Regions from separate parts of the Pararhizobium sp. DWP3-4 genome, predicted to be linked through region 1. Evidence: predicted binding sites of a transcription regulator. Region 1 holds the regulator's gene; each other region holds the start of a gene.
The links. Region 1 encodes LexA, which represses DNA repair genes until DNA is damaged. Its sites were predicted from a motif close to TGTTCNNNNTGTGTTCNG; they were not measured.

Region 1 (5,723 bases):
TATGCGTGGGCTGTCCAGGGTTGTTCTTGCCGATGATCATGCGATTGTGCGTGAAGGCCTTAAAATGCTTCTATCGACGATCGAAGGGATCGCGGTCGTCGGTGAAGCGGCAGACGGAGACACCGTCGAGCGATTGCTCAAGGAAATCAAGACAGATCTTCTGATCCTCGACCTTGGGATGCCCGGCGTGGGCGGTTTCCAGTTTATCAGGACCATCCGAACCCGACGGCCCGGGCTGAAGATATTGATCATGACAGCCAATCTCGAACCTCGCTCCGTTCGCGCCGCCTTGGATGCGGGTGCTGACGGATATTTGACGAAAAGCGGTGACGCGAGCGAGTTGATGGCGGCGATCGAGGCCATGCGGCACGATGAACCCTATGTCGCCGAAGAGGTTCGTTTTGCTGTAGACCAAAAGAACAGGCCAGCCGTACCGCCCGGGCAAGGGACCGCTATCGGATTTCCCGCCGAACTGACCCGGCGTGAACAGCAGATGCTGGCGCTCATCCCGCATGGCGTAACCACACGCGACATCGCCGAACGTCTCGGCATCAGCCCACTCACAGCCCGCAAACATCGTGAAAACCTGATGCGAAAACTGGACCTGCACAGCGGCGCAGAACTGACGGCGTATGCTATTCGCCTAGGGTTGGCGGCAGGTTAGAAGGTCGCAGCCATGCCGTCCAGGTCCAGGTCCGGTGCCGGTTCGATCAGGCGCCCTTATGCGCCAGGGCGATGCCCAAGCCGATTAAAATCGATCCGCACGCTTTTGGAACGAGCCAGCTTGAACCGCCTGTGCCGACCCGTCCAAGGGCAAAGGATGCAATGCCGACGGCGACCAGGTCAGCGATGGACAAGGCCAGATTGACGATCAGACCAAGGATGAGAAACTGCAGCCACACAGGTGTGCCGGGTGCCGGGTCGATGAATTGCGGCAGGAAGGTCAGAAAAAACAGCGCGGTCTTGGGATTGAGGACCTCGACGACGATACTGTCACGCAGAACGCCGGGCGCTGCGTTGGCAATTTTTTCGCCGTCCCGCCGGCGGCCAAGAAACATGGTGACACCCAACCACACGAGATAGGCGGCGCCGGCGAATTTGATGACATTGTAAACGGCGGGCGCTTGGTCGAGAATCGCCGCCAAACCCAATGCTGTCGCGACGATATGAACGTAGCAGCCCAGATGAATACCGAAGGCCGCCATCAATCCGGCCCGCGGCCCGTGCGCCAGTGTCTGTGCCGTCATGTAGAGAATGGCAGGGCCTGGCATGCAAGCGAAAATCAGAGTCGCAAAGGCGAACGGCATCAACTGTTCCAGTGGCAACATAGCGGCTCCTCCAACCGGTAGCGCCGCCCCTTGTTCAGAACGGCGTTGATGAAGCCATCCCGGTCAAGCCGCGATTCTGTCATCGACGCCGGGAGAAATGCACGCAGGAGGGGTGCAAGAGACATACGGCAGGTGCCGTATTTCGGCATGAACAGGCAGTCGAACTGCCACCAGCGTTAACGGCGGGTTACCGCCATTGCTGGTGATCATTGGGGGCCGCAGCATCAAAATGCGTCATGCGCATTTCACAGGCGATGCATGCCGTGCGGATGGATGATGAGCAGTGATCGTTCGGTGCATATTATGGCGAGATTGTTTCCCCGGCTGCCAAATTATGTTATCGTCACTCCTACGCATTGAGTACGCATTCAGCAGTGGAGCGCCCGTGACCAGCGTGTTGCAGCGTCTGTTCCCCACTTGAACGTATGTGCTGCAAGCCGGCGAAGGAGAATGCAATGCATTACAGCGTGCAGTTTTTCACTTGGACCCCGAAGCAGGGCGTCCATCAGGTCGGATCCACCATCGAGATCGATGCGGTCAACCCGAAGCTTGCGGCCGTGTCACTGCTCGGACTTCGGCTGGACGAAACAGGTGCAGCCAAAAAACTGGCGGTACGCGTCTGGACGAAACCGGATGACAGCAAGGCCGATTGCGCCTGCTTCTATTATCATTGATTAGCCCCGGTCCGTGATATCCCGACCGCAACGGTGGACGCGGAACGCCCATCCATTGTTGCCGACTGCTTGTCTCTTCCTGATCAAGAGTGCCGGATTAAAACAACGGTCCAGAGGTTCTGCCTGAAAAAATCGCGTGGAAGGATTTGCTCGCGCCGTAATCGACCTTGGTCGAAACGGCAACGCCGTTGCTCGTTTCCGCCTGAGACTGACATCTGTGGGAAATTTGGAGGCCTCGCCCGGAATTGAACCGGGGTGCAAGGATTTGCAGTCCTCTGCGTCACCACTCCGCCACGAGGCCTCACGAGTTCAAATAGTCGAACTGTGGCGGCGGTTTAGAATGATCCTAGACAAATCGCAAGAGGATATTTCTCAAAAACGCTCTTGGCCAGTTCCGAAATGATATTTCCGATCTGTCGTCACAACCCTGAGGCGACGCTTAAGTTGGCCTCCGACAAACCGGAACGAGATCACAGCAGCCGATGAAAATTCGCAACGCCCCTGCCCTGATCGATTGGTGCATTACCGAAGGGAATGGAAGGCGGGTTTCGAAAGTCGCCCCATAGTCAGGCGCCATCTCCGCCGTGTTGAATGATGGAGCGGCCCCGCCGCTGGTTGACTTGGCTGAAACCAAGTCCTGCCAAGTACCAAGTTTGAAAGCAGCGCTGAGAAGACGTGATCTCAAATCCAACGCATCGCCAACGCCTTGTCGCTCCGAGCTCTGCGGCCGTTTTCCATCGTCATTCGAGTTTTTTTGCGTTGCAGTGCGCATCGCTCGGTTATCACCTGATCATGCGGGCAGAAGACGTGGTCCGTTCAATGGTAACGGCGGATCAGTCCGACAAGTTTCCCCTGTATCTTGACCCGGTCAGGCCCGAAGATGCGGGTTTCGTAGGCAGGGTTGGCGGCCTCCAGTGCGATCGACGCCCCTTTCCGTCGAAAACGCTTCAGCGTCGCTTCCTCGTCATCAACCAAAGCGACGACGATTTCGCCCGGGCTGGCGCTGTTCGTGTTGCGGATGATGACCGTGTCGCCATCCAGAATACCTGCCTCGATCATCGAATCGCCGCGTACTTCAAGTGCATAATGCTCGCCTGCGCCGACCATCTCGAGGGGCACGGAAATATCATGCGTGTTGTTCTGGATCGCCGAGATCGGCACACCGGCGGCAATCCTGCCCATCACCGGTATCGAGACCGTATCGCTGTTTGCGGCGGCTTTGGCGGGAGCTGCAGGGGCCGGTTGCACGCCAAGACTGCCCTGAATGATGCTCGGTGAAAAGCCCCGCTTGGGTTGGAGGCTCATCGAATAGGCCTCCGGCAACTTGATCACCTCCAGTGCACGCGCACGGTTGGGAAGGCGGCGGATAAACCCCCTCTCCTCAAGCGCTGTGATCAGCCGGTGAATGCCGGATTTTGAGGCCAGATCCAGCGCATCCTTCATTTCATCGAACGATGGAGGCACACCCGACTCTTTCATTCTTTCGTGAATGAACAGAAGCAGTTCCTGTTGCTTGCGGGTCAGCATGAACGATCACTCCAGAATCGAGAAACAAATCAAGAACGAACATTATCTGTTCCATATGTGTTCCGCAAGTGCTTAAAAATCATCGAATGTTTTCAAAGGGCACATGGCGACACAAACGATCGGATCGGGTCCTTTCATCCTACTGTTTTCACCGGAGTATTCCCGCTCGCGCAGAAGTGGGCCGTATTACAGAACCTCTGCACAACCTGGAGCGGTTCGTTTGTAAGGACCGTGGCTCCAAAAAAGACTGATGGATGTAATGGCACGGCATGTCGATGAGCGTGGCAATGTCGTTTTCGCCGGAAAAGACAAACCGAACCGCACAGCTAAATGCCAAAAGGCATGTCAGGATTTCTTGGGCGGCTGGTGTTGCTGGCTTTGAGGTGCGGGAATGTTTAGCAAGAGCACAGAGGTTAATGCCGCGACCCCGAGTCCAGGAGAATGCCCCGGCAGCCGGTGTGGCGACGCGGCCCAATCAAGGAACGATCGACACCCCCTAGCATGATGTCCTGAAACAGCAGCTGTTACGGTGTTCTAATTGGACGCTTGCCATTTTCGCGCCCACCACACCGATAGCCTGCGTCGCCGGCGCCTGACGAAGGCGAGATCATGCGACAGGACAAGGAACCCCAGCGGCACCATCCAGAATCCGAGGACCGGCAGAAACCCGAGGATGCCGCCAAAAATCAACGTGCCGCCGATGGTGATGCGCAATAGACGCGATTGCGGCAGCCGCATCCGCCATGAACCAATGACCAGTTCATGCGTTCGCGCGTCGATGCCGAATTTTTTCGTTTTTTGCGGTTCTGCCATATATTCCACCTATCAAGCGTAAAGCGCGTGCCCGTTATGCTACAGTCCCGCAATGCCAAGGGTTTGGCTCGCAGGCAGCCGGAATGCGCTGCCTCCCACAGATGGGAAGTTCTCCACAGTCTGACAAGATTGTGCGTTTTTTTTGAAAAACCGCTTGGCAAATCGGAAAAGCATTTGTATTAGCAGCCTCACTTCTGCAGGACATACCGCCGCAGATGATCCCTGGTAGCTCAGCGGTAGAGCATTCGACTGTTAATCGACAGGTCGCCGGTTCGAATCCGGCCCGGGGAGCCAGTTTTCAAAGGCCTTGCTGAAAAAGCAAGGCCTTTTTGATTCGAGGCGAATGGGTCGGCCGGTAACCGGCGTGGCATGGTAGTTTGCGGTATCATCGGTCATCGCCACCAGCGGGGCACCTAGCCCTTCGATCATCAACAGCAATGCAAAGGTCGCGGTGTTGTGTCGAATCTCAGCTTCACGAATGCACCGGTTTGGCAGAAGTCCCCGCGCCCTTCGACCTTTGTCAGCAAAAAGAAACCGCGCAAAAACCCGGCTTTCTGTTCAGTGACGGTGAAATTGCGGTTGCCAAAATCTATGTGGTGCGGGGGCGCAATTCGCCTTCGCTAAACAGGCCGTGGGGGATGATACGTGACTGACTTTCGATCCGGTACGGCCCGGTTGCCAGGATTTTCTCTGGGAAGCCAGTGGACTGCCTATCGTCACGGCGAATCGGGAGATGCGCTGTTTCGGCGTATCGATGGCAGCGCTTACGCCAAAGTGTCTACCGGCAGCGGCGTGGCGCTGCTGGATGCCGAGCGGCGGCGGACTGCATGGCTGTCCCCCTTCAGGATCGGATCTCCAACAGTTCTCGATTGGCAGGTGTCGGACGGTGTCGCATGCCTTGTGACAAGTGCGGTACCTGGCATTCCGGCAGATCAGCTCGAAGCGACGGAGCTGATCCGGGCATGGCCTTCTATTGCGGCAATGGTACGCGATCTGCATGCCATTCCGGTAAACGATTGCCCGTTTGAACGCAGCCTCCAAACCATGTTCGACCGGGCGGCCGACGTGGTTGGACGTGGCGGCGTCAATCCGGATTTTCTCGATCCGGATGATCACAACACACCGCCGCAGACCCTGCTTGACCGGGTAAGGGCAGAATTGTCCGAGCGGTTGGCGCAGGAAAGCCTTGACCGTGTCGTTTGCCATGGTGATGCCTGCATGCCGAACTTCATGATCGATCCGGAAACGCTTCGCTGCACCGGATTGATCGATCTCGGACGGTTGGGCGCGGCGGATCGCTACGTCGACTTTGCATTGCTTGTCGGCAATACCCGCGAGACATGGCGCATCGCTGAAGAAGTGCGGACTGCGCAAACTCGTC
Region 2 (5,723 bases), on a different contig from region 1:
CCAGCGCAGAAACGATGGCTTCGAGTTCCTCGACGGCTTTTTCGAAGGAGAGGGCGGATACGTCGATCGGGGCGGCGCCCGTTTGCGGGGTGGTGGTCATGGTCATCCTCTCATCAGGCGGTAGATATGGGTTCCGGCCGATTCGGCCAGCCCTTGGAGATCGTAGCCGCCTTCGAGCAGGCTGACGATGCGGTTGTTGGCGGTTTTCCCTGCGATATCGAGCAGCCGCCCGGTCGCCCAATCGAAATCCTCGGCAACCAGATTGATCTGCGCCAGGGGGTCGCGGTGATGGGCGTCGAAGCCGGCCGAGATCAGGATGAAGTCCGGGCGAAAATCGTCGAGCGCCGTCAGGATGCGCGACTTGAAGGCTTCGCGAAAATGATCGCTGCCGGTGTCGGGTGACAGTGGCGCGTTGACGATATTGCCGGCCCCCGTCTCGGTCTTGGCGCCGCTGCCGGGATAAAGCGGCATCTGGTGCGTCGAGCAGAAAAGCACCGACGGATCGTCCCAGAAGATATCCTGCGTGCCGTTGCCGTGGTGCACGTCCCAGTCGACGATGGCGACGCGTTCGACGCCGTATGTCTGCTGGGCATGGCGGGCGGCAATGGCGATATTGTTGAAGAAGCAGAAGCCCATCGCCCTGTTCTTCTCGGCGTGGTGGCCGGGCGGGCGCGAGGCGACGAAGGCATTGTCGGCCTTGCCGGAAAACACCGCATCGACGGCCGCAACCGCGCCGCCGATGCCGGTCAAGGCGGCCTGCAGACTGGCAGGGCTGGCATAGGTGTCGGCCTCGAGCGCCTCGATGCCCTCTTCGGGAATGGCCGACATCACCGTCCGCAAATGCTGTTCCGGGTGGGCAAGCAGCACCAGATCCTCGTTGCCCTGCGGCGCTTCAAGCCGCGTGAGCGGCGAGAACCGCTCATGCTCCAGCGCCAGGTTCAGCGCCTTCAGCCGGTCGGGCCGTTCCGGATGGCCTTCGGGAACCTGGTGTTCCAGGAAGATCGGGTTTTCGAACAGGATCGTGGTCATGGCGGGAACCTATGGCTTCGGGATGTCGAGGTCCATGCGTTAGGTAGGGCGTTTGCTGTGTTTTCAACAGCGGTGCGCCAATGCAAATAGCCCGGACGTAGCGCCCGGGCTATTTGACGATGATGAGGCGCTCAGGCGCGTGCGTGCAGCAAAGGATAGCCGGCGAGAACGGCACGCGCCGCCAGCGTTGCAATCACGGCCTTGACGAGATCGCCCGGGATGAAAGCGAGCGAGCCGGTGGCGACGGCCGAAAGCGGCGTACCCGTCACTGCGGTGACCCATGGCATGCCGATGGCATAGAGCACGCCGATGCCGCCGACGACGGAGGCGATGAAGAAACCGGCAAATTGCCTGACCTCGCTCTGGCCTTCCTTGACCAGCCGCTCGGCGATCAGGCCGGTGACGAAGGTAGCAACGATCCAGCCGAGCACGAAGCCGCCGGTCGGGCCCTGGATGACGGCCAGTCCGCCACGGCCGCCGGACAGAACCGGAAGCCCGATCGCCACCAAGAGCACCAGGAGCACATAGGCGAGCGCGCCGCGCTTGGCGCCGATGATGCAACCGGCCAGCATCACGCCCATCGACTGGGCGGTGATCGGCACCGGAATGAAACCGAGCGTCACCGGTGGGATAAGGCCGAGCACGACGATGATCGCGGTGAAGAGGGCAATGAGAACGAGGTCTCTGGTGGTCATGGCAGGTCCTTTGTCGATTGGTGTTTTTTTCACATGCGTCCGGCCAAGCCGGAAAAGAAGTTCAAGGCGCGGCAAACCTCAGCTCTGTTTCTCCCTCGGCCGCCGGAAGCCGCGTGCGTCGATTGCCATGGCGATGGTGTCGGCGTCTTTCAGGGTCAGGATGATCAACGGCGCAAGGATCGTCAACGGCCGCACCTTCAGTCCGCGTGCCCGGTGCGCCTCGCGGATCGACTGGTAATGGTTGAAGATATCCGGCACGAAGCGCAGCACCAGCCCGAAGGCAAGCCCGACATCGGCGGCCCGCACCAGGCCGAGCCGGTCGAGCGGCTGCAGCAAACGGGTGATCTCGTCGATGAAGGCGCCGGTCGCCGTCGTCGCCGTCACCGCACCGGCAAACAGCACGATCGCCATCAGCCGGAAAAAGCTTTCGGCCGCCTCGCGCATCGAGGTGAGATAGGCGGTGGCGATCAGAAGGATGAGGATGGTGAAAAGGATCGGTTTCAGCCGCGACACGGCCTCGCGAAAGGCAAGGCCGGTGGTGAAATAGATCGCGGCGGCGATGAGGAAGGCCGGGACGAGAATGAACAGCGAGGACACGGCATAGAGCGCCAGCCCGCAGACCAGCAGGATGGCGAGCTTTGCCCGCACCGACATCCGGTGCAGCGGCGTCGTGCCCTCGACATTCAGCCCGTTCAGCATCCGGCCACCGCGTGATAGGCGCGGATGCTTTCAGACGCCGGACCATCGGCAATCAGCCGGCCATCATTGAACAGAAGCACCCGGTCGAAACGTTCGATCAGCGGCAGGTCGTGGCTGATGGCGATGGTGTGCTCGGTAAGCCCGGCAATGGTGCGTTCCACCAGAAGACGGTTTTTCAGGTCGAGCTGGTTGGTCGGTTCGTCGAGAATGAGAATGCCGGGGCCGGTCACCAGCACGCTGGCAATGGCGACCAGCTGCGTCTCGCCGCCGGAAAGCTCGTGGACGCGGCGCCTCGCCAGATGCGCGATGCCGAAGCGCTCAAGAACTGCGGCTGTGCGGCGTTCGATCTCGCCGGCCTTCAATCCACGGTTCTTCAGCCCGAAGGCGATATCCTCGTGCACGATCGGCATGATGATCTGATGCTGCGGGTTCTGGAAGATGAAGCCGGCCTCGGCCAGCGTCGCACTGGCGTCCTGCACGGTATCGAGGCCGTTGACCGTCACCTGGCCCACGGTCGGCTTGACCAGTCCGTTGATCAGCCGCGCGAACGTGGTCTTGCCCGAGCCGTTCAGCCCGATAATGCCGATGCGCCGCTCGGTCAGCGACAGCGTTAGCGGCTGAAGAACCGTGCGCTCGCCGTATCTCACTGATGCGCCGGAAAAGCGTATGTCCAATCCGCGTCCCCCGCGTTCGAATGTCGAGGCTCTATAGGACGATTTCTTTGCCGATGGAAATAGGCTTCCGGTTTGGGCTTGAACAAAGTGTGAACATTTGCCTAGATTGTTTCATGGCGATTCTCGTTTCCAACCGCGATGCCCGGCGCATCTTCCTGAACAAGCAAGGCCTGGCCGCAGCCCCCAACCGGGCGCTTGGCAAGCAGGGCCTGCTCGATCTGATCCATGAGATCGGTTTCGTCCAGGTGGACAGCATCTCGACCGTGGAGCGCGCCCATCATCAGATCCTGTTTTCCCGCAACCAGACCTACAAGCGCGAGCACCTGACCGAGCTTCTGGAAAAGGACGGCGCGCTGTTCGAACACTGGACGCACGACGCCTCGATCATCCCGAGCCGCTTTTTCGTCTACTGGAAACACCGCTTCCGGCGCGAGGGCGAAACCATTATGGAGCGCTGGCGCAAATGGCGCGAGGAAGGTTTCGAAGAGGCTTTCGACGAAATCTACGCGAAAATTCATGCCGAGGGCGCCGTCATGGCGCGCGATTTCAAGTTCGAGGGCCGGGTGTCGGGCGGCTGGTGGAACTGGCATCCGTCCAAGACGGCGCTTGAATATCTCTGGCGCACCGGCAAGGTGGCGATCGCCCGGCGGGATAATTTCCAAAAAGTCTACGATCTGACCGAGCGGGTCATCCCCGGCCATCATCACGAACCGGATGTCAGTCACGAGGAGTTCGTCGACTGGTGCTGCCGGGCAGCACTGACGCGGCTCGGTTTTGCCACCCACGGCGAACTCTCTGCCTTTTTTGCGCTGATCTCGCCGGAAGAGGCTAAGACCTGGGTCGTCGATCATCGCGATGAACTTTGCGAGGTGATGATCGAGCCCGCCGATGGCGACAAGCCGCGATTGTCCTACGCCTTCACCGGCTTTCCCGGCAATCTCGGCGACCTCGCCGATCCTCCGGCACGTCTTCGGGTGCTCAGCCCCTTCGATCCGCTGATCCGCGACCGCAACCGCACCGAACGCCTGTTCGGCTTCTACTACCGCATCGAAATTTTCGTGCCCGAGCCGAAACGCGAATACGGCTATTACGTCTTCCCGCTGCTCGAAGGCGACCGCATCGTCGGCCGCATCGACATGAAGGCGGAACGCAAGACCGGCTCGCTGAACGTCAAGCGGCTCTGGTGGGAAAAGGGCGTGCGTTCATCCGCCGGCCGGATGGAGCGGCTGGAGGCGGAGTTGGCCCGCGTGGCAAAGTTCGCCGGCGTCGAGAAGGTGGTGTTTCTGGAGGGGTGGGAGGGTTAGGGCAGCAGCATAAACTACCTCAGAGAAAGATATGGGAGCGCGGATGGTTCACTCCCTACGCGCTCTTTGTTTTTACAAGGCCGATCAGGACTCAGGTTCCTAACCCATTCTTTTACGCGCATAATATTTGGTGGGCTTCTGCAGGAAGAAACACTAACGGCGCCAACTAAATCCGTTAATGTTTCTTGAAACGGTTCAGACTGGCTGTCGCTGAATCTCTTAAATTAACTCCACTTGAAGTTGTTTTCGCGCTGCTATATGCGGGATATCAAAATCATGGGGGGAAGTTAATGCCGTTTTCTGCTACCGTTTTGAATGTATTGATTGCCTCTCCCTCAGACGTACTGGATGAGCGTGCTGCAATCGCGCAGAGTTTGCATGAGTGGAACTCTCTGCACTCCTCCGATCAGGGTATTATCCTTCTACCAGTCATGTGGGAAACTCATAGTGCCCCCGCCATGGGTGACCGGCCACAAGGCTTGATAAATGATCGTGTTGTGCGTGGATGCGACATTTTGATTGGGTCGTTTTGGACTCGTCTGGGATCTCCTACTGGGGTTGAAATTAGCGGTACAGTTGAAGAAATTAAATGGTTTCTTAGTCAAAAAAAGCCGGTAATGCTTTACTACTCGAAGAAGCAGGTTGATATAGATGCCGTAGATCTTGAACAGTACCAAAAATTGAAGCAGTTTAAGGCGTCTATTAGAGATAAGGGAATTCAGGAGGAATACAAAGATATCCATGAGCTTCGAGAGAAACTGTCACGTCATTTAACTATAGTTTTGCGTGAGATGTCTATTGGTCCCGTAATTGATAAGCGTATTGTCGAGGCAGCGAAGGCATCAACTCGTAATCAGGAAATTCCGCCTACCGAAAATGTATTGCCTGAAGAGATTTCTAAGGCCTATCTTGAGGAGTATACGGCAAGATCGTTCATTATACGTGGCGGTGACACCATAGCGCTCAAGGACAAACTTTTGAACGCTGGTGGAAAGTGGATTTCTCTAAAAACGGGCGGTAAGGCTTGGATGTTTTCAAAGCGCCACCTTCAAGTCGTCGCGAAAATGCTGAAGATAAAACCAGTTATTCAAGCTAAAGAAGATATCTGATTTATGGTCCGCTGTACTTATTCTTTTCCGCATAATTCAAGATAATCCAGCGTCTAAAACAAGGCCGCAAAATCAAACACTTAATGCGATCGTGAATCATGTTAAAAAGTCTGATATGTGATTGTTAAAAAACATAATCCCCAAACGCAAAAAGGCCACCGGTCGTGTGCTGACCGGTGGCCTTTCACATATTGTTCGTCTGCCTCTCAGATG
Region 3 (5,723 bases), on a different contig from region 1:
ATGGGCAGACAGATAGAAGCCCAGAACCTGAAATTCGCGGTGCAGCTTTTCCGATGCCAGCCAGGGGGAATAGGGCGGCAGGTTGACCTTTTCCGGGCCGGTCGCCGCGCCCGCGCCAAACATGTCGCTCTGGCCGCTGATCTTGTTGGCCTGGGCGATCTGCGCAAAGCCGAGAATGCGGTCAAGGCCGCCCACCAGCTCCGCCCGGTCATACCCAAAGCAATCGAAGGCACCCGCGCAGATCAGGCTGTCGAACACCCGCCGGTTCAAAAGCTTCGGATCGATCCGGAGGCAGAAATCCTCGAGATCGGCGAAAGGCTCATCACCACGCACCTCGACGATATGATCGACGGCCGCTTCGCCGACGCCCTTGATGGCCGAGAGCGAATAGTAGATGCGGTTGTCGCCGGTCTCGAAACGGCGAAACGAGGTCTGCACCGACGGCGGGATGACCTCGATGCCGAGCCGGTTTGCGTCCTGGCGGAAGTCGTTGATCTTGTCGGTATTCGACATGTCGAGCGTCATCGACGCGGCGAGGAACTCGACCGGGAAATGCGCCTTCAGATAGGCCGTCTGATAGGAAACGATGGCATAAGCCGCAGCGTGCGACTTGTTGAAGCCGTAATTGGCGAACTTGGCAAGCAAGTCGAAGATCAAGTCGGACTGCGGCTTCGAGACGCCGTTGTCGACGGCACCCGTGACGAAACGGGCGCGCTGCTTGTCCATTTCCTCCTTGATCTTCTTACCCATGGCGCGGCGCAGAAGGTCGGCTTCGCCGAGCGAATAGCCGGACAGAACCTGGGCGATCTGCATCACCTGTTCCTGGTAGACGATAACGCCTTGTGTTTCCTTCAGCAGATAATCGATCTTCGGATGGATCGATTCGATCTCTTCCTCGCCGTGCTTGCGGGCATTGTAGACCGGGATGTTTTCCATCGGGCCCGGGCGGTAGAGCGCCACCAGCGCGATGATGTCCTCGATGCAGTCCGGCCGCATGCCGATCAGCGCCTTGCGCATGCCGGCACTTTCCACCTGGAACACGCCGACAGTGTCGCCCTTGGACAGCATCTCGTAGGTCTTCAGGTCATCAAGCGGCAGCGCCTCGAGCTTGACTTCGATATCGCGCTTCCTGATGAAATCGACGGCGACCTTCAAGACGGTCAGCGTCTTCAAGCCAAGAAAGTCGAACTTGACGAGGCCGGCCTGCTCGACCCATTTCATGTTGAACTGGGTGACCGGCATGTCGGAGCGCGGGTCGCGGTACATCGGCACCAGCTGCGACAGCGGCCGGTCGCCGATGACGATACCGGCGGCGTGGGTCGAGGCGTGGCGGTAGAGACCTTCGATCTTCTGGGCGATATCGAGCAGGCGGCCGATCACCGGCTCCTTATCGACCTCTTCCTGGAAGCGCGGCTCTTCCTCGATCGCCTTGGCGAGCGTGGTTGGATTGGCCGGATTGTTCGGCACCATCTTGCAGATCTTATCGACCTGGCCATAGGGCATTTCCAGCACGCGGCCGACGTCGCGCAAGGCGGCGCGCGCCTGCAGCGATCCGAAGGTGATGATCTGCGCCACCTGCTCGCGGCCATATTTGCGCTGGACGTAGCGGATCACCTCTTCGCGCCGGTCCTGGCAGAAGTCGATGTCGAAGTCGGGCATCGAGACGCGGTCCGGATTGAGGAAGCGTTCGAACAGCAGCGAGAAGCGCAAGGGATCGACATCGGTGATGGTCAGCGCATAGGCGACCAGCGAGCCCGCACCCGATCCGCGGCCCGGGCCGACTGGAATATCCTGCAGCTTTGCCCATTTGATGAAGTCGGCAACGATCAGGAAGTAACCCGGAAACTTCATCTTCTCGATGACGGAGAGCTCGAAATCGAGGCGCTCGCGATAATCGGTCTCGCTATAGCCCGGCGACATGCCGAGCATTCGCAGCCGTTCGTCGAGACCCTCGACAGCCTGACGGCGCAATTCGATCTCCTCGGCGCGCTCGGCTTCCTTCGGATCGTCCGAGGCACCGGTGAAACGCGGCAGGATCGGTGCGCGGGTCTTCAGGACGAAGGAACAGCGCTTGGCGACCTCAATGGTGTTTTCCAGCGCTTCCGGCAGGTCGGCAAACAGAGCCGCCATGTCCTTGCGGCTCTTCAGGTAATGATCCGGCGTCAGGCGAAAGCGCGTGTCATCCGAAACCATCGCATTGTGCGCCACCGCCATCAGTGCGTCATGCGCCTCGAATTCGGCGGGCGACGGGAAGAACGGCTCATTGGTCGCGACGATCGGCAGTTCAAGCTTGTAGGCAAGATCGACGACACGGTTTTCGTGGCGCCGGTCATATTTGCCGTGGCGCTGAAGCTCGACATAGAGACGGTCGCCAAACACCGCAGCAAGGGTCTTCAGCCGCGTTTCCGCCAGCGCATGGTGACCGGACTTCAAGGCCATATCGACCGGCCCACCGGATGCGCCGGTCAGCGCAATCAATCCCTCCGCGCCGCCCTCCTGCAGCCAGGACAGCGCGATGCGCACCGACTGGTTTCCCTCGCCGCCGAGATAGGCCCGGCTGACAATATCGACGAGCCGGACATAGCCGGCATCCGTCGCGGCGATCAGAACGATGGCCGGCAGCTTGGCCAGGTGCTGGGCGTGGCCGCGTTTCTCGCCCTCGCCCTCATCCTCCATGTCGATCGACAACTGGCAGCCGATCAGTGGCTGCAGGCCATCGTCCATACATTTCTGCGAGAATTCGAGCGCTGCAAACAGGTTGTTGGTATCGGCAATGCCGATCGCCGGCTGGCCGTCGGCAACAGCCTTGCCGATGATCTTCTTGATCGGCAAAGCCCCTTCGAGCAGCGAAAAGGCGGAATGAACCCGAAGATGAACGAACTGGGGAGACGCGCCGCCCTCAGCGGAACTATCCTGCCGCTTGCCGTTTACCGCATCTGCCATGGCGCACCCCGATTCCCGTGAAGGCCTCAGGATATCCCGTTTCCATCCGCAGATGTCCAGTTTTCATCTGCCGCATGGCAGCATTTTCAAACTCGATCGGCCTTGTCCACAGCCGCCACTCGTCCATTCCCGCACCACAGCGCATGGGCGGAGATGGCGGTCTCGGCTCAAGCCATGCTTACATCCCGATGACGATGATCGAAAAGCTGGCGATGAACATGGCGATGGAGGTCAAAGCGGCGAGATCACGAATGAAGTCAGTCATTGGGCGGCTCCCTTTTCCGTTATGTTCTTATATTGTTCTATTTATGTTCACTCGTCAAGCAGCTGTTGCAAATCTTCGACCTTTGAGAAACGGAGATGGTAAACACTTTTCACCCGAGCCCTCAGGCCAGACAACTCGCATCTGGACGCCGGCCGGGCGGCCGATTAGTCTGCGTCTCAAATCCGACTAGGGGAAAGATCGATGAAGATGTCACTGGCCGTCATGACGGCATTCCTGGGCCTGACGGCCACCACGGCGCAGGCGGAAAAAACCATCGATCCGGATCGCATCGTCTTTGCGGCGACAGGCGATTGGGACAAGGACGGCAGCTCAGACCTTGCCATGCTGGTGGCACCGGTTGAGGGCACCGATGAAGATCACGCGGTCTACATCTATCTCAATGACGGCGACAGCGACCGGTTGAAACTGAGGACCGTGGTAGCAAACAAGGTTTGGGGAGATCTCACCATGGCCGGGCGGGCGCCGTCGATCACCGCCCTTGAGAATGGCTCGATCCTCATCACCACCCATAATGATTCTGTCGGCCGCGATCGCTGGGAACAGAAGCTGACGGTCGCCTATCGCAACTTCGACTTCGTCGTCGCCGGATATACCTATACGTCCTACGACACGCTCGATCCGGACAACACGACGGAATGCGATTTCAATGTGCTGACCGGCAAGGGAAAGAGCAGCGGCAAGCCTGTCGCCACCAAGGGCGAAATCGTGCTGCTGAAGGACTGGTCCGACGATCGCGGGCAAAAGGTCTGCGGTATCGAATAGATACCGGCAGCCCCGCGCCAACTCAGCGGAAGCTGCAGCTTAAAGCTCGACGACCTTGCCGTCTTCGATGGTGACGCGGCGGTCCATGCGCGCGGCAAGCTCGTAATTGTGCGTGGCGATCATCGCCGCGAGGCCGGACTGGCGCACCAGTGCTTCCAGTGCTTCGAAGACGTAGCCGGCCGTTTCCGGGTCGAGGTTGCCTGTCGGCTCGTCGGCCAAGAGCACCAGCGGCGCATTGGCGACGGCGCGAGCGATGGCGACGCGTTGCTGCTCGCCACCGGACAGCTCCGATGGGCGATGTTCGGCACGGTGGCCGATGCGCATGTAATCCAGAAGTGCTGCCGCCCGTTCGCGCGCCTCCGCCTTGCTGAGACCGGCGATCAGCTGCGGCATCATGATGTTTTCGACTGCCGTGAATTCCGGCAGCAGATGATGGGCCTGATAGACAAAGCCGATCTCATTGCGGCGGATCGCCGTGCGCCGTTCATCACTGAGCGCACCGCAGGATTGACCGTTGATCAGTACTTCGCCGGCATCCGGGCGCTCCAGCAGCCCAGCCAGGTGCAAAAGCGTCGATTTGCCCGTGCCCGACGGGGCAACGAGCGCCACGGTCTGGCCGCCATGAAGCGAAAAGTCCGCACCCTTGAGGATCGACAGGGTTTCTTCGCCCTGGCTGAAATGACGTTCGACGCCGGAAAGCTGCAATGCCACGCGCGCATTCATCGTGTCTGTATTCCCTCGTTATTCGTAGCGCAGAGCCTGAACCGGATCGAGGCGCGAGGCGCGCCAGGCCGGAAAGATCGTGGCAAGAAAGGACAGGCCGATGGCCATGACGACGACCGATGTGGTCTCGCCGAGGTTCATATCGGCCGGAAGCTGGCTTAGGAAATAGAGTTCGGGATTGAACAGTGTCGTGCCCGAAATCCAGGAAAAGAACTGGCGGATCGACTCGATGTTGAGACAGACCACAACGCCCAGGAGCACGCCGGCGATCGTACCGACAATGCCGATCGCCGCACCTGTCATGAAGAATATCCGCATGACCGCGCCTGACGAAGCGCCCATTGTGCGCAGGATGGCGATGTCGCGGCCCTTGTCCTTTACCAGCATGATCAGGCCGGAGACAATGTTCAGCGCCGCCACCAGAATGATCAGCGTCAGGATCATGAACATGACATTGCGCTCCACCTGAAGGGCGGAGAAAAAGGTCTTGTTGCGATCACGCCAGTCGCTGATCAGTACCTGGCGGCCGGCCGCATCCTCGATCGGCTGGCGCAGGTCATCGACCAGATCCGGGTCGGTGACGAACAGCTCGATCGACTGGGCAATGCCCTCGGCGTTGAAATAGAGCTGGGCTTCTTCCAGTGGCATGAAGATGATCGAGGCGTCATATTCCGACATGCCGATCTCGAAGATCGCCGAGACGGTATAGGATTTGACGCGCGGATTGACGCCCATCGGCGTGATGTCGCCTTCCGGCGCCACCAGCGTGATGGTGCCGCCGGCGGTGATGCCGAGTTGCTGGGCCATGCGCGAACCGATTGCAACGCCTGTTCCAGCCGCATAACCGACGAGATCGCCAGATTGGATGTGATCGGAAATCGACTTCATCTTGGCGAGATCGTCAGCGCGCACGCCGCGCACCAGCGCGCCTGTCCCGGCGCCGCCCGGACCGGAGGCAAGCGTCTGCCCCTCGATCATCGGGATCGCCATGGTGATGCCCTTGACGCCG

Region 2: ACP7E6_RS06145 (energy-coupling factor ABC transporter ATP-binding protein) is a predicted target of LexA. The motif match lies at 3,176-3,193, and genes of this name have one in related genera.
Region 3: dnaE (DNA polymerase III subunit alpha) is a predicted target of LexA. The motif match lies at 3,220-3,237, and genes of this name have one in related genera.

What each region holds. Positions count from the first base shown of each region.
Region 1 covers NZ_JAFCXF010000001.1:1,049,382-1,055,104, reverse strand. The annotation lists gene ACP7E6_RS05010 (response regulator) at 2-664, shown strand; gene ACP7E6_RS05005 (LysE family translocator) at 711-1,328, opposite strand; gene ACP7E6_RS05000 (hypothetical protein) at 1,784-2,002, shown strand; tRNA gene ACP7E6_RS04995 (tRNA-Cys) at 2,230-2,303, opposite strand; gene lexA (transcriptional repressor LexA) at 2,819-3,529, opposite strand; gene ACP7E6_RS04985 (hypothetical protein) at 4,064-4,342, opposite strand; tRNA gene ACP7E6_RS04980 (tRNA-Asn) at 4,562-4,636, shown strand; gene ACP7E6_RS04975 (APH(3'') family aminoglycoside O-phosphotransferase) at 5,018-5,723, shown strand, end outside.
Region 2 covers NZ_JAFCXF010000002.1:194,060-199,782, reverse strand. The annotation lists gene ACP7E6_RS06165 (exodeoxyribonuclease VII small subunit) at 1-100, opposite strand, end outside; gene ACP7E6_RS06160 (histone deacetylase family protein) at 103-1,029, opposite strand; gene ACP7E6_RS06155 (biotin transporter BioY) at 1,161-1,724, opposite strand; gene ACP7E6_RS06150 (energy-coupling factor transporter transmembrane component T family protein) at 1,803-2,423, opposite strand; gene ACP7E6_RS06145 (energy-coupling factor ABC transporter ATP-binding protein) at 2,417-3,097, opposite strand; gene ACP7E6_RS06140 (winged helix-turn-helix domain-containing protein) at 3,211-4,401, shown strand; gene ACP7E6_RS06135 (hypothetical protein) at 4,692-5,510, shown strand; gene ribB (3,4-dihydroxy-2-butanone-4-phosphate synthase) at 5,717-5,723, opposite strand, start outside.
Region 3 covers NZ_JAFCXF010000004.1:69,437-75,159, reverse strand. The annotation lists gene dnaE (DNA polymerase III subunit alpha) at 1-2,943, opposite strand, end outside; gene ACP7E6_RS12045 (hypothetical protein) at 3,410-3,991, shown strand; gene ACP7E6_RS12040 (ABC transporter ATP-binding protein) at 4,031-4,714, opposite strand; gene ACP7E6_RS12035 (lipoprotein-releasing ABC transporter permease subunit) at 4,733-5,723, opposite strand, start outside.